4 regions of the Brevibacterium sp. JSBI002 genome follow, and region 3 is predicted to be linked to each of the others. Evidence: riboswitches for the same ligand, from Rfam matches in the RefSeq annotation. Region 3 holds a riboswitch; each other region holds the start of a gene.
The links. Region 3 has a riboswitch for thiamine pyrophosphate ahead of LJ362_RS04310 (ECF transporter S component). Riboswitches for the same ligand answer to the same signal wherever they lie in the genome.
Positions count from the first base shown of each region.

Region 1: linked by a shared signal. The riboswitch ahead of LJ362_RS12670 (hydroxyethylthiazole kinase) and the one ahead of LJ362_RS04310 (ECF transporter S component) in region 3 are both predicted to bind thiamine pyrophosphate.
Region 2: linked by a shared signal. The riboswitch ahead of thiC (phosphomethylpyrimidine synthase ThiC) and the one ahead of LJ362_RS04310 (ECF transporter S component) in region 3 are both predicted to bind thiamine pyrophosphate.
Region 4: linked by a shared signal. The riboswitch ahead of thiO (glycine oxidase ThiO) and the one ahead of LJ362_RS04310 (ECF transporter S component) in region 3 are both predicted to bind thiamine pyrophosphate.

Region 1 is NZ_CP110341.1:2,782,131-2,789,237, forward strand. It holds gene LJ362_RS12645 (cysteine desulfurase family protein) at 1-791, shown strand, start outside; gene LJ362_RS12650 (hypothetical protein) at 920-1,135, shown strand; gene LJ362_RS12655 (TenA family protein) at 1,221-1,961, opposite strand; gene thiD (bifunctional hydroxymethylpyrimidine kinase/phosphomethylpyrimidine kinase) at 2,063-2,932, opposite strand; gene thiE (thiamine phosphate synthase) at 2,929-3,687, opposite strand; gene LJ362_RS12670 (hydroxyethylthiazole kinase) at 3,684-4,598, opposite strand; TPP riboswitch at 4,586-4,704, opposite strand; gene LJ362_RS12675 (sugar ABC transporter permease) at 4,842-6,053, opposite strand; gene LJ362_RS12680 (ATP-binding cassette domain-containing protein) at 6,050-6,874, opposite strand; gene LJ362_RS12685 (substrate-binding domain-containing protein) at 6,978-7,107, opposite strand, start outside.
Region 2 is NZ_CP110341.1:404,276-411,382, reverse strand. It holds gene LJ362_RS01755 (DUF1684 domain-containing protein) at 1-948, opposite strand, end outside; gene LJ362_RS01750 (M18 family aminopeptidase) at 1,084-2,388, shown strand; TPP riboswitch at 2,451-2,559, shown strand; gene thiC (phosphomethylpyrimidine synthase ThiC) at 2,555-4,363, shown strand; gene LJ362_RS01740 (amidohydrolase family protein) at 4,462-5,241, shown strand; gene LJ362_RS01735 (ABC-ATPase domain-containing protein) at 5,285-7,084, shown strand.
Region 3 is NZ_CP110341.1:983,030-990,136, forward strand. It holds gene LJ362_RS04300 (energy-coupling factor transporter transmembrane component T family protein) at 1-23, opposite strand, end outside; gene LJ362_RS04305 (ABC transporter ATP-binding protein) at 16-1,548, opposite strand; gene LJ362_RS04310 (ECF transporter S component) at 1,548-2,177, opposite strand; TPP riboswitch at 2,200-2,308, opposite strand; gene LJ362_RS04315 (FN3 domain-containing metallophosphoesterase family protein) at 2,454-4,484, shown strand; gene LJ362_RS04320 (universal stress protein) at 4,521-5,438, opposite strand; gene LJ362_RS04325 (DUF4916 domain-containing protein) at 5,596-6,135, opposite strand; gene LJ362_RS04330 (MmgE/PrpD family protein) at 6,331-7,107, shown strand, end outside.
Region 4 is NZ_CP110341.1:1,428,183-1,435,289, reverse strand. It holds gene LJ362_RS06500 (sensor histidine kinase) at 1-1,026, opposite strand, end outside; gene LJ362_RS06495 (DedA family protein) at 1,180-2,403, shown strand; gene LJ362_RS06490 (ketopantoate reductase family protein) at 2,357-3,322, opposite strand; gene thiE (thiamine phosphate synthase) at 3,319-4,002, opposite strand; TPP riboswitch at 4,014-4,117, shown strand; gene thiO (glycine oxidase ThiO) at 4,107-5,264, shown strand; gene thiS (sulfur carrier protein ThiS) at 5,261-5,518, shown strand; gene LJ362_RS06470 (thiazole synthase) at 5,520-6,287, shown strand; gene moeB (molybdopterin-synthase adenylyltransferase MoeB) at 6,284-7,107, shown strand, end outside.

The DNA.
Region 1 (7,107 bases), 1.8 Mb from region 3:
GGACAGTGACCCCCGAAGCCCTCACAGCGGCAATCCGGGCCGACACCGTGCTCGTGAGCTTGGGATATGCGAACAATGAGATCGGCACCGTTGCGGACATTCCGACCCTGGCCGGACTCGCCCATGAGGACGGTGTCCTCTTCCATACAGACGCCGTGCAGGCGGCCGGGTGGCTGCCGCTGAGCGGGTTGGGCGTCGATGCGCTCAGCCTGGCCGGGCACAAGGTCGGAGCGCCGAAAGGCATCGGTGTGGCCGCGATCCGCGCCCGCGTCCCCGTCGAACCGCTCATCCACGGTGGCGGTCAGGAGTCGGGCCGACGCTCGGGCACGGAGAACGTGGCGTTGGCCGTCGCATTCGCCACGGCCCTCGAACTCGTCGAGGCGGAGCGGCATGAGGCCGCCGATCGTGTCCGGGCCATCCGTGATGAGTTCATCGCCACGGTGCTCAGCCACGTCCCCGGGGCGTTTCTGACCGGCGCGGCGGGCACGGCCGGCCCGGATGGCCGGACGACGCGGACTCCGAATCACGCGTCGTTCTGCTTCTCGAACGCCTCCGGCGAGGCAGTTCTGCTCGAGCTCGAACGACTCGGGGTGACGGCCTCGAGCGGTTCGGCCTGCGCGGTCGGCTCCGATGAGCCCTCCCATGTGCTCACAGCCTTAGGAGTCGCGGCCGAGGTCGCCCAGACGAGTGTGCGCTTCACCTTCCCGTCCTCGATCAGCTACGACCAGGGACGCGCGGCCGCCCGGGCCGTCATCAGCGCTGCCGAGAGCCTCGCTTCGTCCTTTGCGTGAACGGCGTCTCACGCCCGAGTTGATTTTGATCACCTTCACGCTCGCCAGGTGGGATAGCCCTATCTTTCTCTGTATTTTGGGGCGAGACTGAAAGAGAGGCATTCGTATCAGGGTGTGAGGGGGCCGCCATGGATCTGCTGATTCTGTTCATGATCGCAGTGATGTTCGCAACGATCGTCTTCTTCGTGGGACGATTCGCCTGCCCGAAGCATGACCGGGTGCCCCTCATCGAGGTCGATCACGTCCTCCTGTGGACCACCCTGCGCCGTGGCTGGCATGCGCTCGGATCGTTCGGTCCGCTCACTCATTACCCGGATGGTCCATCCGGAGCGTCTCGCGCCTGAGGCGGGAACGCTTCCGCCCGCCGACCGAGGTGACCGACTCAAGGTCAGGGCCACCTCGGCGAGGGGGATCCGATGCTCCCTGGAATCAGACGGTGACTACCTGGGGCAGGAACACGGAGACGTCCCAGTTCTGCATGGCGTGGGCAGAGGCCCAGAAGTGGAGTTCGAAGACGCAGGCCTGTTCGAAGGCCGCGCGCATGCGGGCGGCTTCCTCGCTCGGGGCCTTCGCGAGTTCCTGTTCGAGGATCTGCACGGCCTGGCGGGTCGATTCGTCGAAGTCGGGAGAGTCGTAGGTCTGCACCCAGGTGCGGTAGGGGTGGTCGTCGGCCATCTGCCCGGCCCGGTCGACAAGCACCTTGCCCATATGGGCGTACACCCAGAAGCACGGCAGCACTGAGGCCACGCCTTCGCCGTAGGATCGGCTGGCGGCGTTGGCGACGAGGAAGGACACGTATCCCAGCGTCGTCGGGGAGGCCTCGAAACGGGAGCCTTCCGCGGTGAGTTCTTCCAGCGCCGAGGCGAGTCGGGCGTCGGCGAGCAGCTCTGCGTGCATCTCCTCTTCGACGGTGATCGCCTCGGCGGCAGATCCGGCCCAGAATCGGGATTCGTCACGGTCGACGGTCTTCGCGGCCAGGAACGACATGGCTTTGGCATATCCGTTCAGGTAGAGGCTGTCCTGCGAGATGTAATTGACGAAGGCCTTCGGATCGAGGCTGCCGTCGGCGAGCTGGGCGAGGAACGGCAGCTCTTCTATCTGCTTGACGATGGGACCGACGCGGTCCCACAGCTGGGTGGTCAGTGGGCCGGCGGTAAAGGTGACGGTCATGGGAACTCCTTTGTGCTGGTGTGACGTGGTGATTCGTATGATGTGGTGGTTCGAGTGAGTTGGCGGTTGCGGTGAGGTGGTGGTCAGACGGGCTGGATACCTCAGGAGTGTCGACCGCGGACGATGTCGACCTGGTGGTCGACCGGTCCGTGGGCGCCCTCCGGATCTAGGCTCAGCTGCCAGTCCGCAGCCGAGGTGAGAGCGCGAGCAAGATAGTCGAGGGCATTGCCGACGGCCTCGCCGAGGATGTCCGATCCGATCTCTGTGTGTTCGCGGCCGAGGACGGCCACCTCGGCGGTGATCGCGGCTGACAGGGTGCACCCAGTTCCGTGCGTGTTCATCGTCGCCACGCGGGGGTGGGTGAACTCGCGAACCTGGCCGTCGGCGGTGGCGAGGATATCGATGACTTCGTCATCGCTGCCGTGTCCGCCCTTGAGCAGGACCGCTCCGGGCCCGCGTTCGAGCAGGCGCCGGGCCTGGTCACGCATGGCTTCAGTCGTCTGCGCTTCAGGTTCGTCGTCGGAGATCAGCAGGGCCGCCTCGGGGAGGTTGGGGGTGATGAGGTCGGCGACGGGCAGCAGGTGGGTGCGCACGGCGTCGACGGCATCGGTCTCGAGGAGGCGGTGGCCGGAGGTCGCGATCATCACAGGGTCGACGGTATAGAAGCCGAGCCGACCTTCGGCGGCGCGATCGACGACGAGTTCGACGAGGTCACGGCTGCCGAGCATTCCCGATTTCGTCGCATCGACGGGCAGGTCGCCGAGCACGGACTCGAACTGATCGGCGACGAAATCGACGTCGATCGGATAGACCCGGGACACACCGTGCGTGTTCTGCGCGACGAGAGCAGTGATGACGGTCGTGCCCATGGTCTTCCGCGCGGTGAAGGTCTTGAGGTCGGCATGGATTCCGGCGCCGCCCGAGGGATCGGTGCCGGCGATGGACAGGGTGATCGGCGGGCGGGTCGTCACTGTGCACTCCCGGTGAAAGCGGCGAGCAGCTCCTCGGCCGCAGTCTTCGGATCGTCAGCCATGCAGATCGCCGAGACCACGCAGATCCCGATCAGCCCACGTCCCTTCAGGTCAGGGGCACGATCGGCGTTGATGCCGCCGATCGCGACCGCGGGGATGCCCGCTTCTGCCACCAGTTCGCGGAGATGGTCCGGTCCGATTCCGTCGGGGGCGTCTGCTTTCGTGGAAGTGTCAAAGACCGGCCCGATGCCGACGAGGTCGACGACTCCGGAGTCGCGGGCGGCGGCGAATTCGTCGCTGTTCGCGGCCGAGAGACCGATGAGCGGTTCCGCACCCAGGGCGGCGCGCACCTCGGCGACGGTGGTGTCAGTTTGGCCGACGTGGATGTGCACGTTCTCGCCTTCGTCGATGAGGCGGCGGGCCACCTCGACGCGGTCGTTGAGGACGACGGGAACCGTGCGGTCGGTGTCGCGGGCGGCGGCTTCGACGGCGGCGATGACTTGGCGGGTGAGCGAGTAGAAGTCACCGTCGTCGATGTCTTTGTCGCGGACCTGGACGATGCCCACTCCCCCGGCGACGGCGGCCTGCACGGTCTCGGCGACGCTGCGACCGGCGGCCTCGCATTGCGCCGAGTCGGTGACTAGGTAGAGGCGCGTGTCGATTCCGGCGAAGCGGTCGGTCGAGCCGTCTCGGTCGTTCACGGTCGCGCCGTCGTCGGCCGAGTTGTCAGCGATGTGGGCGGATCCGGCGGTCATGCCTGGACGCCTTCGCCGGCGGTGAGCGTGTCGAGGCCGATTCTCGCCTGCGCGAGTCGGTCACCGTCGACGGTGTGGAGCGCGTCGAGGAAGTTCACCGAGTAGCTGCCCGGACCCTTCGCACCATCGGCGGCGAGTTCCCCGGCGACCGCGAAGTGGGCGTGGGCGGCGACGACGGCTTCGAACTTCGCCGAGGCGGCCCCTCCGTTCGCGGACTGCTCGGGGGCGCTGATTGCTGAGACGTCGGCGTCGGGGTCGGCCAGTCCGGCACGGGCGGCGGCCAGGTATGCGACGGTGACGGCGCCGAGTGAGCAGCCGGTGCCGATGACCAGCGGCATGAATTCGTGTCCGCCGGAGATCCGGGCGACGTGATCGGTGCCGTCGATGTGGGCGACGACGGCGTCGGTGGGTCCGGAGACCGCGACGATTGCGCCGGTCTTTCGCGACAGTTGAGCCGCGGCGGGAAGGACGGCATCGACTTCATCGGTGGATTCGACTCCACGACCACCGAGTCCGACTCCGGCGAGTGCTGCGATCTCGGAGGCGTTGCCGCGGATGGCAGTCGGTTGATCGGCGGCGGCACGGCGGATGCGGGCGGTGCGGAAGTCGACGGCGCCGACGCTCACGGGGTCGAGGACCCAGGGCTTGCTGGCGGCGTTCGCGACGTCGATGGCTGCGTCGGCGGCGAGCAGCTGATGGTTCGAGGCGGTTCCGAAGTTGACGAGGATTCCGCTGGCGATTCCGGCGAACTGTCCGGCGTCGGCTTCGTGGTCGAGCATCGCCGGGGAGGCGCCGATGGCCAGGAGCACGTTCGCGCTGAACTGCTGCACCACGGTGTTCGTGATGCACTGGATGAGTGGATTGCTTGCGCGCAGTCGCGCATTGGCAGAACGCAGGTCGAAGTCAACCATGACGATCCCTTCGCTAGTATGGCCCAGATCAGGTTCGATGGGTGTCCTCTCAGCCTCGCCGATCTCCGCCTGAGCGGATCGTCATGAGGCACCCCATGTCATTGGCTCCGACTGTATCAGCCCGGTCGGACACGGGCGACTCCTCCATCCAGCAGAACCGCCGAGCGGACCCCGTCGCGGCGAAACCACCTCCGGTTCAGGGTGGTTTCGCCGCAACGGGGTCCGCTGAGGGAAGAGCAGCCGCTACCCCCGCCCGACGTACCTCTGGCCGCGGCGGCTCAGCGCATCGATGACGACGGCGGTGAGCAAGACGAGTGCGGTGATGATCTGCTGTGCATCGGAGTTGAAGCCGATGAGGTAGAGACCGTTGTTGATCGCACCGACGACCAGGGCACCGAGCACGGCTGCCCAAGCAGTACCGCGACCGCCGAACAACGAGGTGCCGCCGATGACCGCCGCGGCGATCGCATTGAGCAGATCCTGCGTGCTCACCAGCGTCGATCCCGCGTTCGTCGTCACACCGGTCTTGATGAAACCGAACAGCGCGGCCAACACACCTGCGGCCATGAACACGCTGATGCGCACCCAGGTCACGCGGATACCGGCTCGCCGGGCGGCCTCGACCTTGCCGCCGACGGCGTAGATCGAACGACCGTAGCGGGTCTTGCGCAACACGAGGTCGATGACGATCGCGATGACGATCATGAGGAAGAACGGCATCGCCAGACCGAAGTCCTGGTTGACGAGGATGAGGAAGCCGAACACGATCGCGGCCAGCAGCACGATGCGCACGATCACCGACGCCCAGCTCGGGGCGCTGAGGCCTTCGCGGTGGCGACGCATCTTCGAATAGATGATGCCGCCGCCGAAGCCGATGATCGCGACGGCACCGAAGATGTAGGCCCAGATCGCCGGGAAGTAGAAGCTCGCGAAGTCGAAGGCGAAGGTGTCCGACATCGACAGGTTCTTCTGCGTGCCGAGAGTCGTCAGGGTCAGACCGGTGAACGCGAGCAGACCGGCCAAGGTGACGACGAACGCCGGGATGCCGACGACGGCGAAGAACCAACCTTGGATCGCGCCGACGACCAGGCCGAGCAGCAGCATGATGATCAGCGCCAGGGCCGGCGGCACACCTTGTCTCACCACCAGAACTCCGAGCAGCGAGGCAGCCAGACCTCCCAACTGCGCCAGAGACAGATCGATCTCGCCGAGGAGCAGGATGAGGTTGATGCCGAGAGCCAGGATCGCGAGGAACGCGACCTGAGTGGAGAGATTGACGAGGTTGGCCGGAGAGATGAAGTTCGAGTCGGCCGACTGGAACACGATGACGATGACGATGAGGGCGAGGATGACCGGGAACGACCCCAACTGCCCCTCTTTGACCCGGCGGACGAAGGTGCCGATGACGCCTTCGGACGAGATCCGCTCATCGGTGATGAAGGAATTGCGGGTCATCGGCGCTCACCCCTCCGTGCGGCGCGTTTGGTCACGACGTTGTCGCTGGCTCCGGTGATCGCGGCGACCAGCACGTCGGTGCGCTCGTCACCAGGGAAGTCACCGGCATCCTTGCCCAGTCGCAGCACGTGCACGCGGTCGCACACCGCCTGCACATCGGCCATATTGTGGCTGACGAGCAGCACCCCGAGGTCGCGCTCCTTGAGCCGTTCGATGAGGTTGAGCACCTCGGCCGTCTGGGCGACGCCGAGCGCCGCCGTCGGTTCGTCGAGCATGACCAGTGATGGTTCGCCGAGGAGGGACCGGGCGATCGCGACCGTCTGACGCTGACCGCCGGACAGGGCCGCGATCGGTACGCGCACGCTCGGGATCTTTGCCGAGAGGCTGCGCAGCAGCTCCCAGGATTTGGCTTCCATCGTCACTTCGTCGAGGACGCCGCCGCGGGTCTTCTCGTGTCCGAGGAACAGGTTGGCCACCACGTCGAGGTTCTCGCACAGGGACAGATCCTGGAACACTGTGGCCACTCCGGCTTTCTGGGCATCCTTCGGGGAGGAGAATCTCTGCGCCGTGCCGTTCATGATGAGTTCGCCGTCATCGGCGGCGTGGACTCCGGCGATGACCTTGATCAGGGTCGATTTGCCGGCGCCGTTGTCGCCGACGAGGCCGACGACTTCGCCGCGGCCGACGCTGAGATGGATGTCGGTCAGGGCTTGGACTGCACCGAACCGTTTGTTGATTCCGCGCAGTTCGAGCACCGGCTCGCTGTCGCTGCCCGGCGTCCACGTCGTTGCGGGTGCCGGGTCGGGTGTCTCTGGTGTCATCTGTTCCTACTTGTCACAGTCGTTGACCCCGGCAGCCGGCGACCGGTGGTGGTCGCCGGCTAGAGGTCGGTCACGTCAGATTGTGAACGCCCACGCGCTCACTTCACGCCGGCATCGGCACAGAGCTTCTCCACCTTGCCGGTGCAGATGTCCTCGGCCTTGATCTGGTCACCGACGATGTCTTTGATGGTGTCGGTGGTGACGACCTTGGCTTCGACGAAGTCCGTGGGGGT
Region 2 (7,107 bases), 580 kb from region 3:
CACCGCACGGTTGAAATCGATGACGAGCGACCCGTCCTGATTCGGCACTCCGAGGTCGATGGTCCGCCACGCCGCGGTGGCGTTCCCATTCGTCGAGTCGTGGAAGTCCAATTGGAGCCCGGTCTTCGGGCACCCGGTGGCAAGCAGGCTCACCTCACCGTGCGAGGTCTCGAAGGTGACGGTTCCCGCCGCCTGTGTCTGCAGCTGCAGGTCCTCTTGGGCGGTTTCGATCGTATAGGTCTTGAACGGGTCGAACCTCGTGAACCGGGCGAGGAAGACGAAGTCCGGGTCCGGGTCGAAGACCGGAACCTCGAAGAACTTCCCGAGCAGCGGGGACTTCGAATTGCGCACACGCACGCCGAGGCGGCCGCCCCGATCGATGAGTTCGTAGAGGACGTTGCCGACAGTGAACCAGTTGAGCGAGCCGCCGTTCGGAAGCTTCGCGCTGAACCCGTTCTCTTCCACGCGGACCTGTGGCTTGGCGGGCATGGCGGCGTGGCCGTCGGGTCCGCCATCGGACCCCGCATCGGATCCGTCGTCCGTTCCGGCAGAAGAGTCGGAACCCGCAGCGTCTGCCGCAGCCGCGCCCGCACCGGACTGGTCCATCACCCGAGGCAGGGTCGAGGTGTCGCTGGGCACGGCCGGGCTGGTCGCACGGGTCGGTCCTCCGCCGCTCGCGCCGGAACCGCCAGCAGCCACGGCAGTCCCACCGTTGTCGACCGTGCTGAGCAGGTCGAATGTCTCGGCTGCGGGGCCGGCATTGATCCCGGTCTTCAGTGATACGGTCACCCATCCGTCGTCGACGGTGAACGTGCCGGGGGCGTCGGTCCAGGTCGATTCGGCGTCGAGCCAGTGGAGTCCGACGACGCTGAGCCAGCCGAACGGTTTCGCAAGGGCTGAGTTCCGTGAGTCGCGCCAGGTGTTCCACTCCGTCACGAACTGGTTCACGTCGAACACTCCTTGCCGTCGCTGGTGCGGTCGCAGGATCGCTGCCCCCGCCTGATTCTCGGACCCGGTGGCAGCCCGGCGTCTGAGACCTGATCTTCTTCACCTCCAAACTACCGCAAACGATAGGCTGGGGAAATGAATGAATCACTCCCGAGACCGGATGTGGCCGCGACGACAGCGGCCGACCTCGGCGACTTCGTCAGCGCATCTCCCAGCTCGTACCACGCGGTGGACACGGCGGCGAAACGCCTGGAGGCGGCCGGTTTCTCCCGCCTCGACGAGTCCGTTCCCTGGTCGCTGACGCCCGGAACCGGGCATTACGTCATCCGCGACGGCGCGCTCATCGCGTGGATGAATCCCACCGTCACCGAGGCGGCTCCCCCCTTCCGCGTGTTCGGTTCCCACACCGACTCCCCGGCGTTCAAACTCAAACCCGGCGGTGAGTTCACCGCCGAAGGCACCCGCCAGGTCGGGGTGGAGATCTACGGCGGGCCGCTGCTGAATTCGTGGCTCGATCGTGAGCTCGCCTTCGCGGGTCGACTCAGCCTCGCCGACGGCAGCATCGTGCTCGCCCATACCGGGCCGATCGCCCGCATCCCGCAGCTCGCGATCCACCTCGACCGGCAGGTCAATGAGGGACTGGCCTTGGACAAGCAGCGTCACACCACTCCCGTCATCGGCCTGGCCGACCTCGCCGAGGCGGACATCATCGAACTGCTTGCAGAGTCGTCCGGGGTCGATGCCGAGTCCGTCGTCGGCCACGATGTCTACACCATTCCCGTTCAGGAGCCGGCCCTCTTCGGTGCCGCCGAGGAGTTCTTCGCCTCGCCGAGGCTGGACAACCTTCTGTCCGTGCACGCCGGCGTCACCGCTCTCACCCAGCTCGATGCCGACGGGCTCGACGGCATCCCGCTGTTCGCAGCGTTCGATCATGAGGAGATCGGGTCGAATTCGCGCTCGGGCGCGTGCGGTCCGTTCCTCGCCGATGTCACCGAGCGCATCGTCGCCTCATTGCTGCCGCAGTCGACGCGCAGCGATTATCTTGCGTCGATGGCCACCTCGGTGTGCGTCTCCTCCGATGCCGGGCATGCTGCCCATCCGAACTACCCGGAACGGCACGACCCGCATGTCCGCCCCCGCCTCGGCGGCGGTCCCCTGCTCAAACTCAACGCGCAGCAGCGCTACGCCACGGATGCGGTGGGCACCGCCGTGTGGTCGCAGGCGTGCGCGGCCGCAGGAGTCGAGTACCAGGATTTCGTGTCGAACAATGCGATGCCCTGCGGGTCGACGATCGGACCGCTGACCGCCACTCGTCTGGGCATGACGACCGTCGATGTGGGGCCTGCCCTGTACTCGATGCACTCGGCACGCGAGATGGTCGCGGTCTCCGACGTCGTCGCCCTCGGCGCGGCTGCGAAGGCGTTCTTCCAGGGCAGCTGACCACCAACCTGTCGTTCAAGGCGGCGCAGTTGTCCTCACTGCGACAGTCGTGATATGAATGACACAACCCCACGGGAGCCCACTGCAAGGGCTGAGATCGGACTGGATCGTCCGAGACCGTAGAACCTGATCCGGTTGATACCGGCGTAGGAAGTGAGGACTGCAGATGACTGCATTCACCCCAGAAACACCTGCCCCTGCCACGACTTCGGCCTCCGCACCTTCGCACGACGAATTCACCCTCGAGCAGTATCCGACGCATTCGCCGGCATGGGTTGATGACGAGGAACACGGCATCCGCGTTCCCGTGACCCGCATCGAGCTCGAGGACTCGAACGGCCGGTCCAACGATCCCGTCGACGTCTACCGCACCGTCGGACCGGGCAGCATCCCGGAAGAGGGACTGCCCGCTCTGCGATTCCCGTGGATCGAGAACCGCCTCGACACTGAGACCTACGACGCCCGCGGCCACCGCATCGCCGACGACGGTCGTGCCGCCGTCCGCCGAGGGGCCCCGTCGCAGCAGTGGAAGGGACGCAAACCTGTCCCCCGTCGGGCCAAGTCCGGCCGCACGGTGACCCAGATGCACTACGCAAGGCAGGGCATCATCACCCCGGAGATGCGGTTCGTTGCGCTCCGCGAACAGTGCGATGTCGAACTCGTCCGTGCCGAGCTTGCCGCCGGTCGCGCGATCATCCCGAACAACATCAATCACCCCGAATCCGAACCGATGATCATCGGCAAGGCGTTCCTCGTCAAAATCAACGCGAACATCGGCAATTCCGCGGTCACCAGCTCCATCGCCGAGGAGGTGCAGAAGCTGCGGTGGGCTGCGAAGTGGGGTGCCGACACCCTCATGGATCTGTCGACCGGCAATGACATCCACACCACCAGGGAGTGGATCATCCGCAATTCGCCGATCCCCATCGGCACCGTCCCGATCTATCAGGCACTGGAGAAAGTCGACGGCGATGCGAATGCGCTGACCTGGGAAATCTATCGCGACACAGTCATCGAGCAGTGCGAGCAGGGTGTCGACTACATGACCGTGCACGCCGGTGTGCTGCTGCGCTACGTTCCGCTCACTGCCGACCGGGTCACCGGGATGGTCTCGCGCGGCGGGTCCATCATGGCCGGTTGGTGCCTTGCCCACCATGAGGAGAACTTCCTCTATACCCATTTCGATGAACTCTGTGAGATCTTCGCTCGCTATGATGTCGCCTTCTCGCTCGGCGACGGACTGCGTCCGGGTTCTATCGCCGATGCCAACGATGCCGCCCAGTTCGCCGAACTCGACACTCTCGCCGAGCTCACCGAACGAGCATGGGCCCACGACGTCCAGGTGATGGTCGAAGGGCCCGGGCACATTCCGCTCCACCTCGTGCGGGAGAACGTCGAACGTCAGCAGGAGCTCTGCCACGGGGCGCCGTTCTACACCTTGGGTCCGCTGGTCACGGACATCGCGCCCGGATACGACCACATCACCTCGGCGATCGGGGCGACGGAGATCGCCCGCTACGGCACGGCGATGCTCTGCTACGTCACCCCGAAGGAGCATCTCGGGCTGCCCGACCGTGACGACGTCAAGACCGGGGTGATCACGTACAAGATCGCCGCACATGCCGCCGATATCGCGAAGGGCCACCCCGGTGCGACGGCCCGCGATGATGCTCTGTCGAAGGCTCGATTCGAATTCCGGTGGCGGGACCAGTTCGCCCTCGGCCTCGATCCGGAGACCGCCGAGGCGTTCCACGACGAGACGCTGCCAGCGGAACCCGCGAAGACCGCGCACTTCTGTTCGATGTGCGGTCCGAAGTTCTGCTCGATGCGCATCTCCCAGGACATCCGTGACACCTACGGCAGCGCCGAGGCGCAGGAGGCCCTGGCCGGTATGCAGCGGAAGAGCCGCGAGTTCCTCGCCTCGGGCGGAGAGGTCTACCTGCCCGATCCGACGGTCGGACTCAAGGCAGACTGACCGTCGTTCAAGGCGTGGCGCGTCGATCGAACTGTGCACGAGTCGGCTTACGCGCCACGCTTTGAACGAGCGGTTCGACGACGATGTAAGTTGACGGTATGCGCGAACTCCAGCGTGCCTTCGACGCGCACCTGCACATCATCGATCCGAGCCATCCGCTGATCGAGAACAACGGTTATCTGCCCGATCCGTTCACGGTCGCCGACTATCGCACGCGACTGCAGAGCCTCCCCGATGTGGGAGTCGAGGTTGCCGGTGGAGCCGTCGTGTCCGGTTCGTTCCAAGGCTTCGACCAGGGCTACCTCATCGACGCCCTGCGCCAGCTCGGCGGCAGCTATGTCGGCGTCACCCAACTGCCGGATGAGACCACCGATGATCAGATCCGACGCCTCGACGAGGCCGGCATCAAGGCACTGCGATTCAATATCGCCCGCGGCGGTTCGGCCACCCTCGACGCCCTCGACAGCCTGGCCCGACGAGTCCATGACCTCGTCGGATGGCACGCCGAACTCTATATCGACGTCCGCACCATCGATGATGACCTCGCCGGTCGCATCGCCTCACTGCCGGCAGTGAGCATCGATCACCTGGGCATGCACGAGGACGGGCTCCCCACACTGCTGCGCCTCGTCGAACGAGGGGTGAGGGTCAAGGCCACTGGTTTCGGCCGTGTGGAACTCGATCCCGCCGAGGCGGTCCGCCGCATCGTCGACACCGACCCGACCGCTCTGATGGTGGGGACGGACCTGCCGTCGACGCGGGCGCGTCGCCCCTTCGCCGATGCGGATTTCACGCTCCTCCGTGAAGTGCTCACCCCGGCCGAGGCGGACGCGGTGTTCTGGTCCAACGCGGCCGAGTTCTACGGCATCGAGCCTTGATCCGCTGAGTAGGTGTTCATCTCCCACCAGTAGCATGAGTGAAATGAGTTCACGTCAGTCGAATCTCGCTTCCACTCTGCACAATCTCGACGGTCGCAGCTACGGCAATCTCAAGCAGATCCGCGGCCGCTACAGCTTCGGACCGGTCACCGTGTTCATCGACCGAGTCCAGGCCGATCCGTTCGCCTCACCGTCGAAGGTCCGGGTGCGCGTCGACCGTGCCGATGCGAAGTTCCCGCTCGACCTCACCACTGATCGCGCCGACCGCATCGCTTCATCCGACTACCTGCTCCGTGCCGGCAACGAGGTGCTTGCGAAGCTCGATCAGCGCGCACTCATCCTCGGCCGTCCGGGGCAGGAGATCCTCGAGCGGACGAACATCCTCATCGATGACGCCGGGTTCGAGGCACGACTGCTCGTCAATCTGCCTGCGCGCGGTCGCCGCGTCCTCGGCCATCAGGCGGCGGACATCCTCACCCGTGATCTGCCGGAATTCGCCGAACGGCTCTTCCTCTTCGACCGCTGGTCAGACGCCCCAGCAGGCAGAGGAGGGAACACCCACGCCCCATCGGCCCGCGGGCTCGCCGACCACGTCCAACTGCACCGAGACCAGTTGGAACTGCGCAGCCACCTCGGCGAAGCAGGACTCATCGGTCTCATCGGAAATGGTGCGATTCTCCCGCGAAAATCCGGGGATTCGGACCTGCCGATGAAGTCCTCCGATGCGGTTGCCTTCACCTCCCCTCCCGAACTCGAGCACACTGTCGAACTCTCCAGCGGCCGCACCGTCACCGGCATGGGCATCCCTCGCGGGGTCACCGTCATCGTCGGCGGCGGCTATCACGGGAAGTCGACGATTCTGCGCGCGCTCGAACGCGGCGTCTACCCGCATATTGCCGGCGACGGGCGCGAATGGGTCATCAGCGACCCGACTGCCACCTCCATTCGAGCCGAGGACGGTCGCGCCGTCACCGGCGACGACATCTCGGCGTTCATCAACAACCTACCCTCGGGCTCTGACACGAGATTCTTCTCCACGACGAATGCCAGCGGGTCGACCTCGCAGGCGGCCAATCTCGTCGAAGCGATCGAGGCGGGCGCGAACACCCTGCTCATCGACGAGGACACTTCGGCGACGAACTTCATGATCCGCGACGAACGCATGCGTGCGCTCATCCCCGCCGAGCGGGAACCGATCACCCCGTTCGTCGACCGCGTCCGACCTCTGCTGACCGAGCAGGGCGTGTCCACGGTGCTCGTCGCCGGTGGATCGAGCGCATTCTTCGAAGTCGCCGACCACGTCATCGCGCTCGATGCCTATGTGCCCAAGGAAGTCACGGACCAAGCGCATGAGCTCGTCGGCATCACCGCAGCCGACCTCGAAACGGCTCCAACCGGCCTCGACGAATCAACCCGCCTCGACCCCGCGGCCGAACCCGGTCGCGACCCGGCCACAGACTCAGACTCCCCGGCTTTCACTGCCGCACCGCGCATGCCGACGGCGAAGGCGCTGCGGCCTGCGTCGAAGACGAAGACCGCTCGTGCGAAGGGATCCGACCGGATCCAATTCGGCCGCGACTTCATCGACCTAATCGCCATCGCTCAGCTCGTCGACACGCAGCAGGCGTCGGGAGTGGCCGAAGCCCTCGAATACCTCGCGGAGATCTTCGACGGACGCACCTCCCTGACCCAGGCGCTGGCCGAGGTCGAGGACATGCTCGACGCTGAGGGCCTCGACGGAATCACCGGCCACCGCGACCATCCGGGCCACCTGACCCGGCCGCGCCGGCAGGAGATCGCCGCCGCACTCAACCGCTACCGCGGTCTGAGCCTCGAACGCTGAGCAGAACCTCGAACGTGGGCTCG
Region 3 (7,107 bases):
TGGTGATCGAGACTCTCACGCACCGCGCTCACCCGCCCTGACATGCGAATCCGACTCAACGTCGCTGAATAGTTCTGCGCTGCTGCGGTCGCCGAGCTCGAGGAGATCGGCACCGATGGCCTCGAGGAACGCCTGATCGTGGCTGACCGCGACCACCGCGGAACCGTGTTCCAAGGCATCGAGGAACATCTCCACCAACCCCGCCCACGTCAGTGCATCCTGACCGAAGGTCGGCTCATCGACGATGAGCACCCGGGGCCGGGGAGCCAGCATCGCCGCCACCGACAGGCGACGCTTCTCCCCACCTGAGAGACTCTGCGGATGAGCCTGCGCCAACCCGGTGAGCCCGAGCCCCTCAAGAAGCTCATCCACCCGAGCCCGCGACTCGGCGGCAGGCCACCCGGCCAGCCGGGGACCCAGCTCGAGTTCGGCCGCCACGCTCGAGGTGAGGAACTGGTGCGCCGGTTCCTGGAAGACCATGCCGATGCGCGCCGCCAGCTGCTTCGACGGCCAGGCGAACGGCCGGGGTCGTTTGGCTCCATCTTGCAAGGCCGCCTCGGCGAGGACCTGCCCGGAGAATTCGGGCAGCAGACCCGCCAAGGTCAGGGCCGTCGTCGATTTGCCTGCCCCGTTCGCACCGACGATCCCGAGCGCCTGCCCGGCACGCAGGCTCAGGTCCAGGTCGGTCGCGGCGGGGGCGGCCATGCGTGGTCGAGCAACGCTGAGCCGATCTGTGCGCAGCAGAACCTCGCCGAGGCGGCTCGTCGTCCTATCGATTCCTGCGGTTCCGCCTCGGCGCGGGGCGGGGGAGTGCCGCGGCATCCAGATTCCGCAGTCGACGAGTGTGTCGGTCAGGTCGGGATCGGAGAAGATCTGCGCGGGCGGACCTTGGGCAGCGATGCCGTCGCGGCCGAGTACGATGACCCGGTCGACGTGATCGATCCACAGCTCGACCCGGTGTTCGACGACGAGCATTGTCGCCGCAGTCTCGGCCTGCACGGTGAGCACGGCGTCGCGGACCTCGGTGGCCGAGGCTGGATCGATATTGGCCGTCGGTTCGTCGAGGACGATGACCTCCGGGGCCATCGCATGGATCCCGGCCAGAGCCAGCCGCTGCTTCTGCCCACCGGACAGAGCGGCACTCGGATGCTCCGGCGGCAGATCGAGCCCCAACGCCCGCAGCGACTCGGGAATCCGGGCTTCGATGGCCTCGGCCGGGAGTCCGAGGTTCTCCATCCCGAACGCCACATCATCGCCGATGCGAGAGAAGATCACCTGCGAATCGGGATCTTGGAGGACCAGCCCGGTGCTGCCTCGGCGAGGATCCGGTTTCTCGCCGCCGACGAGGAGTTCACCGGTGGCCTCACCCGATTCCTCGGGCAGGACACCGGCGACAGCGTGGAGGAACGTCGATTTGCCGGCCCCGGAGGCGCCGAGCAGCAGCACCTTCTCTCCGGCCGCGATCTGCAGATCGAGCGGACCGACTGCCGGCCGGTCACGGTCGGTGTGCGTCAATGAGAAGCCGGCGGCCGTGATCGGCAGCGCCATCAGCGCAGACGGCCGGAAGCGAAGGAGCGCAGCGCTCCGGTGGCCGCGATCGCCCGATAGGCGAACCAAGCGCCGATCCCGGAGATGACGAGACCGGAGACGATCGCGCAGACTGCGTAGATCGCCTGGAAGCCGAACTGCCATTCGGCGTTGTACATGATGTTCTCGCTCACGGCCATGAACGCAGCTGCCAGCATGCCCGAAGCGGCGGTGACCCACAGGGTGAAGCGCTTGTAGCCGAAGGCGGCGAAGACGAGTTCGGCGCCGAGGCCCTGCAGCAGACCCGAGAGCAGAACTGTCGCTCCGAAGTGGGAGCCGAGGACGGCTTCGACGATGGCGGCGATGAGTTCGCACAGGAGCGCGGCACCGGGTTTGCGGATGATGGCACCGGCGAGCGGACCGGCCAGCACCCAGAGTCCTGCGATGAGACCGATCGACGGCGGGAATGCCTGGAATGCGAGTTCGAGGACCTTCCAGCTCAGCGCCAACACCCAGAACACGAGCCCCACGGCGATGCCGAGAACAGCGGTGGTGACATAGTCGACCACCCGCCACTGCTTGGATTTCGGCGCCGCGGTGAAGGCGCGTGAAGGGGTGGGGGTGGTGTTCGGCGTGGTGGTATTCGGCATTGTGCCTCCTCATGTCAAGGAGGGGTGAAGAGTCTCGACTTCCTTCGGCGGTGCTAACCGCATCAGGTTCGAGGGTCTGCAGCTTCTTCTGCACTCTCAGCGCTCCTGACGGCGCTCCCCTGTCGTAGCCACCACTGTACAACAGGGAAGCGACGCGGAGTCCGGGATCGGAAGCGACCCGGGGGCCGGGATCGGTCATCGAGGATTCACTTCCCGTTCCCCTTCCCGTCGACGGCTTCGAACGATCGGACACTACTGGTCAGTAGGAATGGGCGGGTGAATACGCATCGACTCAAGAGACCGCTCAGTGCCCTGTCCGCCGCCACCCTGCTCGCCGCTCTGGTGGCGGCCCCGGTGCCCGTGCGTGCCGAACCATCTCTCGGTTCCGGAGGGTCGACCGCGGCCCAGGGCACGAACGCTGACTCTGCTCAGACTCCCAGCCCGGACCGGACGGATTCGCCCGCCGAGGCGGATGCGGGGAGTGAGGCGATCACCGATCCCGTTCTGCAGGTCGGGGCCGACTCCACGGCACGCAACCTCTCGTGGATGAGTGAGAGTTCCGGTGGGGGAGAGGTCCGGTGGGCGCCGGCCAGTGAGGTCGACGGCGGAAAGCTCCCCGCCGATGCTGACAGGGCTGAGACCACGGACTCCGGCCTTGCCACCGACCTCAAGCGTCACTTCAACCATGCGAGCATGACCGACCTGGAACCCGACACCGAATACGCCTACCAGGTCGGCAGCCATGAGGACGGGTTCACCGAGGTGCAGCAGTTCACCACAGGATCGTCCGGAGGAGATGACGAATTCCTCGTCTTCGGCGACCCCCAGGTCGGCGCCGGAGGCGGAGATCCCGACGACGCGGCCGGTTGGGACCGGACCCTGAGTTCGGCCGTGGCCACCGCCGACGACCCGAGCTTCTTCTACTCGTTGGGAGACCAGGTCAACTCCGCCGGCAACCAGGAGCAGTACGCTCAGTACCTGGCACCGGAAGCCACCCGGACGATCCCGCAGGCGACGACGATCGGCAACCACGATGTGTCATCGAAAGCCTACGAGCAGCACTTCAACCGACCCAATGTCAGCCAGGACCACGGCGGTGGCGGCGTCATCACCTCCGGCGGCGACTACTGGTTCATCGAAGACGGGGTCCTGTTCCTCAACATCAACTCGAACAGCCCTGACATGGACGCCCACGCCGAGTTCATCGACGAGGTCGTCGCTGAGCACGGAGACCATGCGCGCTGGACGGTTCTCGGGTTCCACCACTCGATCTATTCGACGGCAACCCATTGGAGCGACCTCGATGTGAAGCGGCTGCGGAAGGCGATCCCTCCGGTCGCGGCCCGCAATGACATCGACCTCGTCGTCTCCGGCCACGACCACATCTATAACCGCACCTTCCTCATGGACGGCGAAGGCAAGCCCGTTGAGGGCTCCGAAGCGGGAGCCGAGGAGGAGAAGGAAGACGGGCAGACGCTTTACCTCACGCTGACCTCGTCATCGGGGTCGAAGTTCTATGACTACGTTCCCGGCCTCGACTGGGAAGGGAAGAGCGTCCACAACGACGTGCCCGCCTTCACCCGGGTCCTAGTCAGCGACGAAGCGCTGCGGGCGACGACCTATGAGGTGCCGGCAGGCGGGGCGCCGGCCGATGGTGAACGCGCGGAAGCTCAGGCCGCATCTGAGCAGATCGACGATGTCGAACTCAGGCACGCCGAGGCGGAAGAACCTGCCCCGGATGATGACGCGGAGGCCGACGCCGGTTCCGGAGCCGGCGCCGCGGCGGATGGTTCGGACGCCGAATCAGACGCCGGTGCGGGGGCCGGGGCTGAAGCGGATGGCCCTGATGCCGGATCAGAGGCCGGCGCCGGAGTCGAAGCGGATGGCGCGGGAGAAGACGCAGACGCCGGCGCGGCGGGAGCCGGAGCCGACGGTTCGGAGAGCGATTCGGACGGTTCGGACGACGGTGCGGTATCGGCAGATACCGATGGCGGCACTAACGCAACCGGTTCGAATGCCGACGCTCATGCCGCAGGCGCCAACGACGACGGGAACGGAACAGACTCGGGGACAGCAGATGCCGGCACCGCCGACTCTGGCGCCGAGGCAAGCGGTACCGAGGCGAACGCCGCAGGGACGGGCGATGATTCGGATTCCTCCGGGACCGCCTCGGCGGGTGGGGGCGGAGACCTGCCCCGCACCGGCGATGGGCTTGCGCTGCCCTTGGCTGTCGGCGCGGGGGCGCTGGCACTCGGCGCGACGCTCCTCGTTGCGAGCCGTCGCCGCCGAGGTGCCGGGCTCAGCTGATCAGCACAGCCTTGCTGATCAGCACGGCGCCGCCGATCAGCTCGGAACCACCATGACCGGGCCTTCGGCATGGTTGAGGACTCCACGCGAGACGGATCCCAGCAGAGCGCTGCGGATCCTTCCGCGCCCACGGGTTCCCATCACCGTGAGCTGTGCGCGCGAGGTGATCTCGACGAGGGTCTCAGTCGGATCGCCGACCGGCACCGAGGTGGTCACCGCCAGATCTGGGAACTGCTCCGACAGCGTCCCGGCTTCCTTCTCGAGTGATTCGGTCAGCTGCCTCTGCCGGCGCGCGGTGACCTCGGAGCTGAGCTCGAGGTCGGGGTACCAGTAGAGCCATTCCTCACCGGCCGGAAGCACCACGACGAGTTCGAGTTCTGTGCCGCGTAAGGCGGCCTCGGCTGCCGCCGTGAACATGGCGACCCGACCGGTGTCGGAGCCGTCGACGGCGACGACGACAGGGCCGTTGCCGGCCGTTGCTGACGTCGACCGTTCGGCAACGACGATCGTCGGGCAGTGAGCGTGGGCAGGCAGAGCCGTGGAAACGGACCCGAGAACCCGGCCCATGAAACCGCCGCGGCCGCGGGCGCCGACGATGACGACCTCGGCATCGGCGCTGAGCGTGACGAGCGCACCGGCGGAATTGCCGGGTGCGGTGCGGAAGGATTTCTCACCGGAGTAGTCGCGCAGAAGTTCGACCGCCTCGGCGAGGGTCTTCTCTGCTTCTTTCATCGCCTTGTCATCCTCGGGTTCACTGGGGATGGAGGCCATATTCGGATAGATCATCGTCGGCAGCTCATAGGCGGTGACGACGGTGAGAACGGTTCTGCGGCGTTCGGCTTCGACTGCGCCGTAGCGGACGGCTTGGGCGGCGAGTTCGGAGCCGTCGAAGCCGACGAGGACGCCGAGTTCGAGGTTGAGGCCGGATTCGGACGAATTGGTTTGAGCAGACATCTCGCACCTCTCGATCGGGGCCTGTCCAACCCAGACGCCGACGACGGCCCCGACTGGCGGTATCGTCCGCGTCGCTTTCAGTCTACCAAGACGATTCTACGAGATGTAGAAAAAACGTGGGGCGAGAAGGTCCGTCTCACGTGGACGTGCGACTGGCTCAGACGCGGAAGCCCAGATGGGCCAGTGCGATGCGCAGGATATGGTCCTGGCCGTAGCAGAGCTCGCCGACGATATCGGGACGCAGGGTCTCCTCGGGGGTCAGCCAATCGAGACTGAGGGCATCGGCCCGCGGGGTGCATTCGCCGCGGACCTCCATGATGAAGCACATGGCGATCGCATGCTGGCGCGGGTCGTGGAGGAGGGCGGAACCCTCCGTGGGGAAGTATTCGGCGATGTGGAACGGGCTGATCGCAGGCGGAATAACCGGCAGCGCCATCGGGCCGAGGTCGTTCTCGGCGTGACGCACCAGTGCGGTGCGGATGGTCTCGTGGAAGCGGATCCGCCCGCCCACGACCTCCCGTCCGAGGGTGCCGTCCTCGAGGCTGCGCAGCAGCAGGCCGATGCGTTCGACATTGCCGGTCTCGCCCACCCGCACCGGAATGGCGTTGACGTAGGGGATCGGCATGCGTCTGCGCAGGCGAGCGTATTCCGCGTCGTCGAACCAGTTTTCGTCGAAGTCCAGGGCAGTCCGAGTCATGACCCAATATTCCCACAACCATCCCTCGCGGCAGAAGCCCATGAAGACCCTGTTGGTGAACTGGGACACGCTTCGGGTAAAATATCTTGATGTCGAGATAAATTTCCGACCGGCAAGGACCTGCCAAGTGACGTGGCCTACAGTTGTGTCAGCACTATGTGACCATTTCCGGTCAAGGACTATGAAGGGGTATCCATGATCAATCATGAAGTCCGCACCTACAAGAGCTCAGAGAACCTGGCTCGCGAAGATCAGCTCGCATGGAAGATCGCCGAGGTCGCATCCGACCCGACGCCGGTCGATTCCGAAGTTACCGACATGGTCATCAACCGCGTCATCGACAACGCTTCCGTCGCTGCCGCATCCGTGCGCCGCTCCGCTCCGACCCACGCTCGCGAGCAGGCTCAGGCCCACCCGTTAAATCCCGGTGCCAACATCTTCGGCCTGCCGGTGAGCGACCGCTTCTCACCGGAATGGGCCGCATGGGCCAACGGTGTGGCCGTGCGCGAACTCGATTTCCACGACACCTTCCTCGCCGCAGAGTACTCACACCCCGGTGACAATATCCCGGCCGTGCTCGCAGTCGCCCAGCACAAGGGCATCGGCGGCAGGGACCTCATCAACGGCATCGCCACCGGCTACGAGATCCAGGTCGACCTCGTCAAGGGAATGTGCCTGCACGAGCACAAGATCGACCACGTCGCCCACCTCGGCCCGTCTGCCGCTGCCGGCATCGGCGCCCTGCTCCACCTGCCCACCGAGATCACCTTCCAAGCCGTCCAGCAGGCCCTGCACGTGACCACCGCGACGCGTCAGTCGCGCAAGGGCGAGATCTCGTCTTGGAAGGCCCATGCTCCCGCGTTCGCCGGCAAGATGGCCGTCGAATCCGTCGATCGTGCGATGCGCGGCGAGGGTGCCCCGAACCCGATCTACGAAGGTGAGGACGGTTTCATCGCCTGGATCCTCTCCGGA
Region 4 (7,107 bases), 450 kb from region 3:
TCCGCCCACACCGTCGTCGGAGACGGTCACGGTCAACGCGGTCCGGGCCTCTGCGACGATGCTCACCGTGATCGCGGTCGCCTCGGCGTGTTTGACGACATTCGTGACGGCTTCACGGACGACGAAGTAGGCGGCAGATTCCACTGCGGGCGGAAATCTGCCTTCCGGCACGGTCACGAGGGTCAGCGGAATAGGACTGCGACCGGCGATCCTCTCGAGCACGGTTCGAAGACCATGGTCGTCCAGCGCAGTGGGATAGACCCGCCAGGCGACTTCGCGCATCTCGTCGATGAGGTCCTGGGACTGCACCAGCGCATCGTCGAGCAGCGCTTGGGACTTCGCCGGGTCAGAGGCACGCCTGGCTCGGGCGATGACCACGGACAGGGAGACGACATTCTGCTGCACGCCGTCGTGCAGGTCCCGCTCGATCCGGCGTCGTTCCTCGTCGATGGCGAGCACGACTCCACGCCGGGTCGTCAGCAGCTCGCTGATGCGGGTGTACACGGCGAAGGGACGCTCCACCTCGACGAAATGAGCGTCGATGCGACCATGCGCCCAGCTTGCCGCCTCGGCCAGAGCGACGGCGCCGATGAGGTTCGCCGCCCCGTAGAGGACACCGACGAAGAGCGTGGGTTGCGAGATCGACCACATGTCGAACCCGATGTTGACCGCTCCCCCGATGAAGAATCCTTGGAAGAGCGATCCGAAAGTCACGACGAAGAATCCGCCGAGGAGGTTCGCGGTGGGAATGATGGCGAGTGCTGCGACCAGGCCGTTGCCGAGCAGGAACCGACGTTTGGTCGGCTCGTCGACAAGGACGAGTCCGAACCCGCGAGAATGCCGAGCGAGTTCCCAGCTCCGCACCTTCGCGGCCATACGTGAGGTGGGCGGACGCACGGAGGCCATGAGCAGCGGCAGACACAGCAGACCGCCCCACGCGACGGCGAGTACGGACCGCGTCCACCGCGCGGCGAACATCCGTACTTCGGGAGGAAGGCGGGTGGACAGCGCGCTCGGCCAGGGCATGAGTCGATCGTAGCAACGCCCGTCGCCGCCTCCCAGGGGTTCGGCCGCAGTCTCGGATTCCGGTTTTCCGCAATGGCGGTTGCTGTTCGACCGCACTGACCGTGTGCCCGACCGCGTACCGGCCCTGCCGTCTTGTGCCTAGCGTGGATGAGTATGGATCTCGCACTCGAGCTGCTCACTGCCACCCTCACATCTCCATGGGTGTACCTGCTCATCGCCGTGGCCGCGGCACTGGACTCGCTCATGCCGATTGTGCCGTCGGAGACTCTGCTCATCACCGCTGCGACCTTCGCCGCGACGGGGCACCCTCACCCGGCAGGGCTCATCCTCGCCGCTGCCGGAGGGGCTCTCCTCGGGGATCTGGCGGCTCACCTCGTCGGCCGATTCGCTGCGACCGGGGTCGGCCGATGGCGACGGTGGGCGAGCATCGCGAACCTGCTCGACTCCGCCCACACGGTCTTCTCTCGCCGAGGCGGGACCGTGCTCATCGCCGGCCGATTCGTTCCCGGGGGCCGCAGCCTGGCCACCATCGGCTCCGGTCTGCTCGGGTTCCCGATCCGCACTTTCCTCCTCTGGGACGGGATCGGCAGTCTCGCTTGGGCGCTCTATTCGACGGTGATCGGACTCATCGGGGGAATGATCTTCGAAGACCGCCCGCTGCTCGGAGTCGCCGTGGGCATCGGCATCGCCCTGGCCATCACCGGCAGCGCCGAACTCGTCCGCCGGTTATGCCGGCGCCGCAGAGGACGCACTCGGCACCGATTCACCGAATTCCAAGACCGAGATGTCACGATGGCAGGGATGTCTCAAACATATGTGTGGTACGTCAGCTACGGATCGAATATGGCTCGCGATCGGCTCGCCTGCTATCTGCAGGGCGGGCGACCGCCCGGGGCGATGGTCACCTATCCAGGTGCCAGGGACACAACACTGCCCCGCGCAGAAGCCGGGATCGAACTGCCCGGAACGATCTATTTCGCCGGCGAGTCCAAGGTGTGGGGCGGCGGCATGGCCTTCTACGATCATTTCCTCCCCGGACCGACCCCCGCCAAGGCCTACCTCATCACTGCCGAACAGTTCGCCGATGTGGCGGCACAGGAGATGCACCGACCGCCCGAACCAGACAGTCCGCTGGAACGCCTCGTCTTCGATCTGGCAGCCGGCAGCTCCCACTCTCTGGGGCCGGGCGGGTACGAGACGCTGCTCGTCCTCGATGATGTCGACGGTGTCCCGATGGTCACGTTCACCGCCGCGCATCGTTCGTCAGACGTCGAACACGCTCAGCCGCAGGAGCCGTATCTGGCGATGCTGCGCACCGGCATTGCCGAAGTCAGAGCCGCTTCTGGGCTTCCCCTGCCCGCAGCTGCACAAGTGTGAGGTCGAGCAGCGGAGTCGCCACTTCCAGATCCTCCGCCTTGATCGACAGGTCGCCGAGGATGTGCTCCGTTTCGCTCGGCAGCCCCGCCATCACATCCCGGTAGAGGGATGAGGTGAAGGCGGAACCGTCCTCGGTGAGCATCTTGATAGTCATGGCGTGGGAGGCTTCCGACACCGGGTGTCCTGCCGCAGCCGCCACGGCTTCGAGTTCATCGATGATGGCATACACGTGCGATCTGCCGCCGGCTTCCATGATCGCTCCGACCGGGGCGCGGAACAGGCAGGTGACGACTCCTGCCGCGGCGATGAAGATCCATTTCTCCCACAGCCCGTCGATGATTCCATCGACGGTCTGGAGTTTGAATCCGGGCACATCGAGCGCCTCGGAGATGCGTGTGGGCACTTCGGCGCCGTGGAGATCTCCGATGGTCATCACGGCCAGGTCGGTGAGCTGGACGACGGCTCCGTCCCTGATGGTGCCGACGATCTTGACGAACCCTCCGAGCACCTGTCCGGGGTATCTGCTCTGCAGCTTCTCGATCTGAGCCATGCCGTTGAGGAACGGAATGATCGTTGTCTGCTCGCCCACAGCCGGTCCGATATCGGCGATGACCGAGTCGAGTCCACCCGCTTTGACCGCGACGATAACGAGGTCGAAGGTTCGTGGTGCGGCTGTGAGTTCCTCAGCGGTGATGACATCGACCTGATTCGTCCGATCATCACCGAGTGCAGTGAAGCGCAGCCCCTCAGCGCGGACCGTCTCCGCCCGTGCCTGCCGGAGCAGGAAAGTGACATCGCGTCCGGCCTCCTGCAGATAGGTGCCGAACGCTCCGCCGGTCGCCCCCGCCCCGGCGATGAGAATCGACAGGTCGGCACCAGTGCCGATTCCGTCGGATGCGCTGTCAGCTGCTTGGGTCATTCCAACTCCTCCTTGAGCTCCCGCGCGGCCGCAGCGGGATCCTCAGCCGAGGCTATCGCACGGACGACGACGGCACGCCTCGCGCCCGCCTGACGGATCGCATCCAGCCTCTCCCCCGTCGCGATACCGCCGATCGCGAACCACGGTTTGGCCGCCTCGGCGGCGGTTGCGGTCAGCAGCGCCGTCCCCACAGAGGCGCGGCCTGGCTTCGTCGGGGTCTCCCAGACCGGCCCGACACAGAAATAGTCGGTCTCCGGGTCCGCCTCGGCGGCGAGCGCCTGCTCGAGGGAATGGGTCGAGCGGCCGAGGATGACATCGGGTCCGAGCACAGCCCTGGCCTGAGCACTGGCGAGGTCGCCTTGACCGACGTGGAAGACGTCGGCGTCGGTCAGCAGCGCAACGTCGGCACGGTCATTGACTGAGAAGAGCTTGTCGTGACGGGCGGCGATATCTTTGAGGACCTCCAATGCCGCGATCTCGGCGCGGGCCTCGAGGCTCTTGTCCCTCAGTTGGATGATGTCGACACCTCCACGGTAGGCGGCGTCGAGGAACTCGGCGAGGTCGCCCTGACCGGTCCGGGCATCGGTGCACAGGTAGAGCTTCGCCTCTGCCAGTCGCGCCTCTCTCCAGGCTCTCTTCGTCTGGCGCGCCGTAGTGCGCGGTGGCATCTGTGTGGTCATGGTCATAGAGTAGAGGAGTTCGCGGGAGCCTCCCAACGAGGCTGAGAGGGCGTAAGAGCCGACCGCCAGACCTGATGCGGATCATGCCGCCGGAGGGAGAAGCTGTGAGAGTCATTGTCGTCGGCGCCGGGATCATCGGCCTGTCCACGGCCTGGTATCTGCGCCGCCTCGGTACCGAAGTCACCATCATCGATCCTGCGCCCGCTCAGGGTGCGAGCCATGCTGCCGCAGGGATGCTCGCTCCCGCCGCCGAGGTGGTCTGGGGGCAGACTCCCCTGTACCCGCTGATGCGAGCCTCCGCGCAGATGTATCCTCAGTTCTCCGCCGAGGTGGCGAGCGCCGCTGGCAGCGATCTCGGTTTTTCGGATGCCGGAACATTGGTGTGCGCCGGTGACCGAGCTGATCTGCAGGCTCTGCGGGAGCTGCGCGATGCACAATCGCGGTCCGGTTTCGCCACCGAGCTCATCACCGGCAGTGCTGCCCGCCGGGTTGAGCCGTCGTTGTCGCCTGCCGTCGCCGGGGCCGTGCACATTCCAGGCGATCACTCGATCGACCCCCGTCGGCTCACTGCCGCATTGCTGACTGTCCTGTCCTCTGACTCAGGAGGCTTCATTCGCCAGCGGGCGGCCAGCCTGATCAATGACGGCGATACGACTGTGGGAGTCGCACTGGGCGATGGCCGCCGGTTGGAGGCCGATCAGGTGATCATCTGCGCCGGCGGCGCTGTGTCCGCGATCGTCGGTGCCCCGCAGCTGCCTCTGCGTGAGGTCTGGGGTGATGTTCTGCGACTGCGTGCCCCCACCGAGGCGACTCCGCTGCTGAGCCGCACCATCCGCGGGCTGGTCAATGGTCGCCCCGTCTACCTGGTTCCTCGCCCGGACGGCGAGATCGTGCTCGGTGCCAGTTCGCGTGAGGACGGACTCTCCGGCACTCCGGCCGGGGCGATTCACCGGCTGCTCGCCGACGGGCAGCGACTGGTCCCGGGCATCCTCGACGCGGAGATCACCGATATCACCACCCGTGCCCGGCCGGGTTCTCCGGACGACCTGCCGATGATCGGCCGCATCGATCCCGGCTGCATCGTGAGCACCGGTTATTTCCGCCACGGCATCCTCTTGGCCCCGTTCGGCGGCAGGCTCGGTGCCGAGCTCGCCCTGGGCGTCGCCTCCGACTGGCCTCCTGACGGGACGCTCGAGTCCGTGTCCCCACACCGCTTCACCACAGACCACACCAGTGCCTACCCGATGAGGAGCATCTCATGACCGACCACGACCACTCACCGACCATCGTCCTCAACGGCGCTCGCCATGAGCTGCCGGGTGCCACCTCGGCGCTCGACCTCATCGCCGACGTCACCGGACGGGAGCTGAACCCCGATGGGACACCAGCCGACGGCGGCCGGCTGGGCATCGCCCTGGCCGTCGACGGTGAAGTCATCCGTCGCGGTGCCTGGTCCGATTGCACCCTGGCCGACGGGCACACCGTCGACATCGTCACCGCTGTGCAGGGAGGTTGAGATGACCTGGACGATCGATGATGTGGAGATGTCGTCTCGCCTCGTGATGGGCACGGGAGGGGCGAGTTCCCTGAGCATCCTCGAAGACGCACTCGTGGCTTCGGGAACCGAGCTGACGACTGTGGCGATGCGCCGTTTCGACGCCGAGTCCCGGGACTCGGTATTCACCATGCTCCAGCGTCTGGGTATTCGGGTGCTGCCGAACACCGCCGGCTGCTATACGGCCAGGGATGCCGTGCTCACCGCTCGACTGGCGAGGGAGGCCCTGGAGACGAACTGGGTGAAGCTCGAGGTCATCGCCGATGAGGACACCCTGTTGCCGGATCCCATCGAACTCTTCGCCGCGGCCGAGGAGCTCGTCCTCGACGGGTTCACGGTCTTCGCCTACACGAACGACGATCCGGCCCTGGCGAAACGTCTGGAGGACGCCGGTGTGGCTGTGGTGATGCCGGCGGGAGCTCCGATCGGCAGCGGGCTGGGCATCCTCAACCCTCACAACATCGAGACCATCGTCTCCCGTGCACAGGTGCCCGTCATCCTCGACGCCGGTGTCGGTACCGCCTCCGATGCCGCCCTGGCGATGGAGCTCGGGTGCACCGCGGTGCTGCTGGCCTCGGCCGTCACCCGCGCCCACGATGCTCACGCCATGGCCCGGGCGATGGCTTTGGCCGTCGAGGCCGGGCATCTCGCTGGCGGTGCAGGGAGGATTCCCAAACGTCCGTTGGCATTGGCATCATCGCCGTTCGACGGAATGGTCGCAGCACAATGACCGCCGCTGCCACCACTCCGACATCGCTGCCTCCGCTCGTCGACCCCGTGGAATCCCTGTCCCGGACGGAGCTGGAACGCTACTCCCGGCACCTGAGCCTGCCGGGATTCGGACTTGAGGGACAACGGCGTCTGCGGGCCGCCTCGGTGCTGGTCATCGGCGCCGGCGGTCTCGGGGCCCCAGTACTGGGCTACCTCGCGGCCGCCGGGGTCGGGTCGATCACGATCATCGACGATGACGTGGTGGAGGCCTCGAACCTGCAGCGCCAGATCATCCACCGGGATGCCGATGTGGGCCGACCGAAGGTCGCCTCTGCCGCCGATGCCGTGCACCGGCTCGATCCGAACCTCGAGGTGCGCACGATCGAGGACCGGCTGAGCCCGGAGAATGCGCTCGATCTCTTCGCTGAACACGATGTCGTCGTTGACGGGGCGGACAACTTCGCCACTCGGTACTTATCCAATGATGCCGCCGAACTCACCGGCACCCCGTTGGTGTGGGGCACGATCTTCCGCTTCGCCGGTCAGGTAAGCACGTTCTACCCCGGTCACGGACCGATGCTGCGCGACCTGTTCCCGGATATCCCGGAACCCGATTCGGTGCCCAACTGCGCCGAAGGCGGAGTCCTCGGAGTGCTGTGCGGAACCGTGGGCTCGGCGATGGCGACCGAGGCGATCAAACTCATCTGCGGCATCGGTGCCCCATACATCGGTCGGCTGCTGCGCTATGAAGCGCTGACCGGGGAGTACTCGACCCTGCGGTTCTCCCCCGATCCTGACCGCTCCCCGGTCACCGACCTCACCGAGGTGGCTGCCGCCTG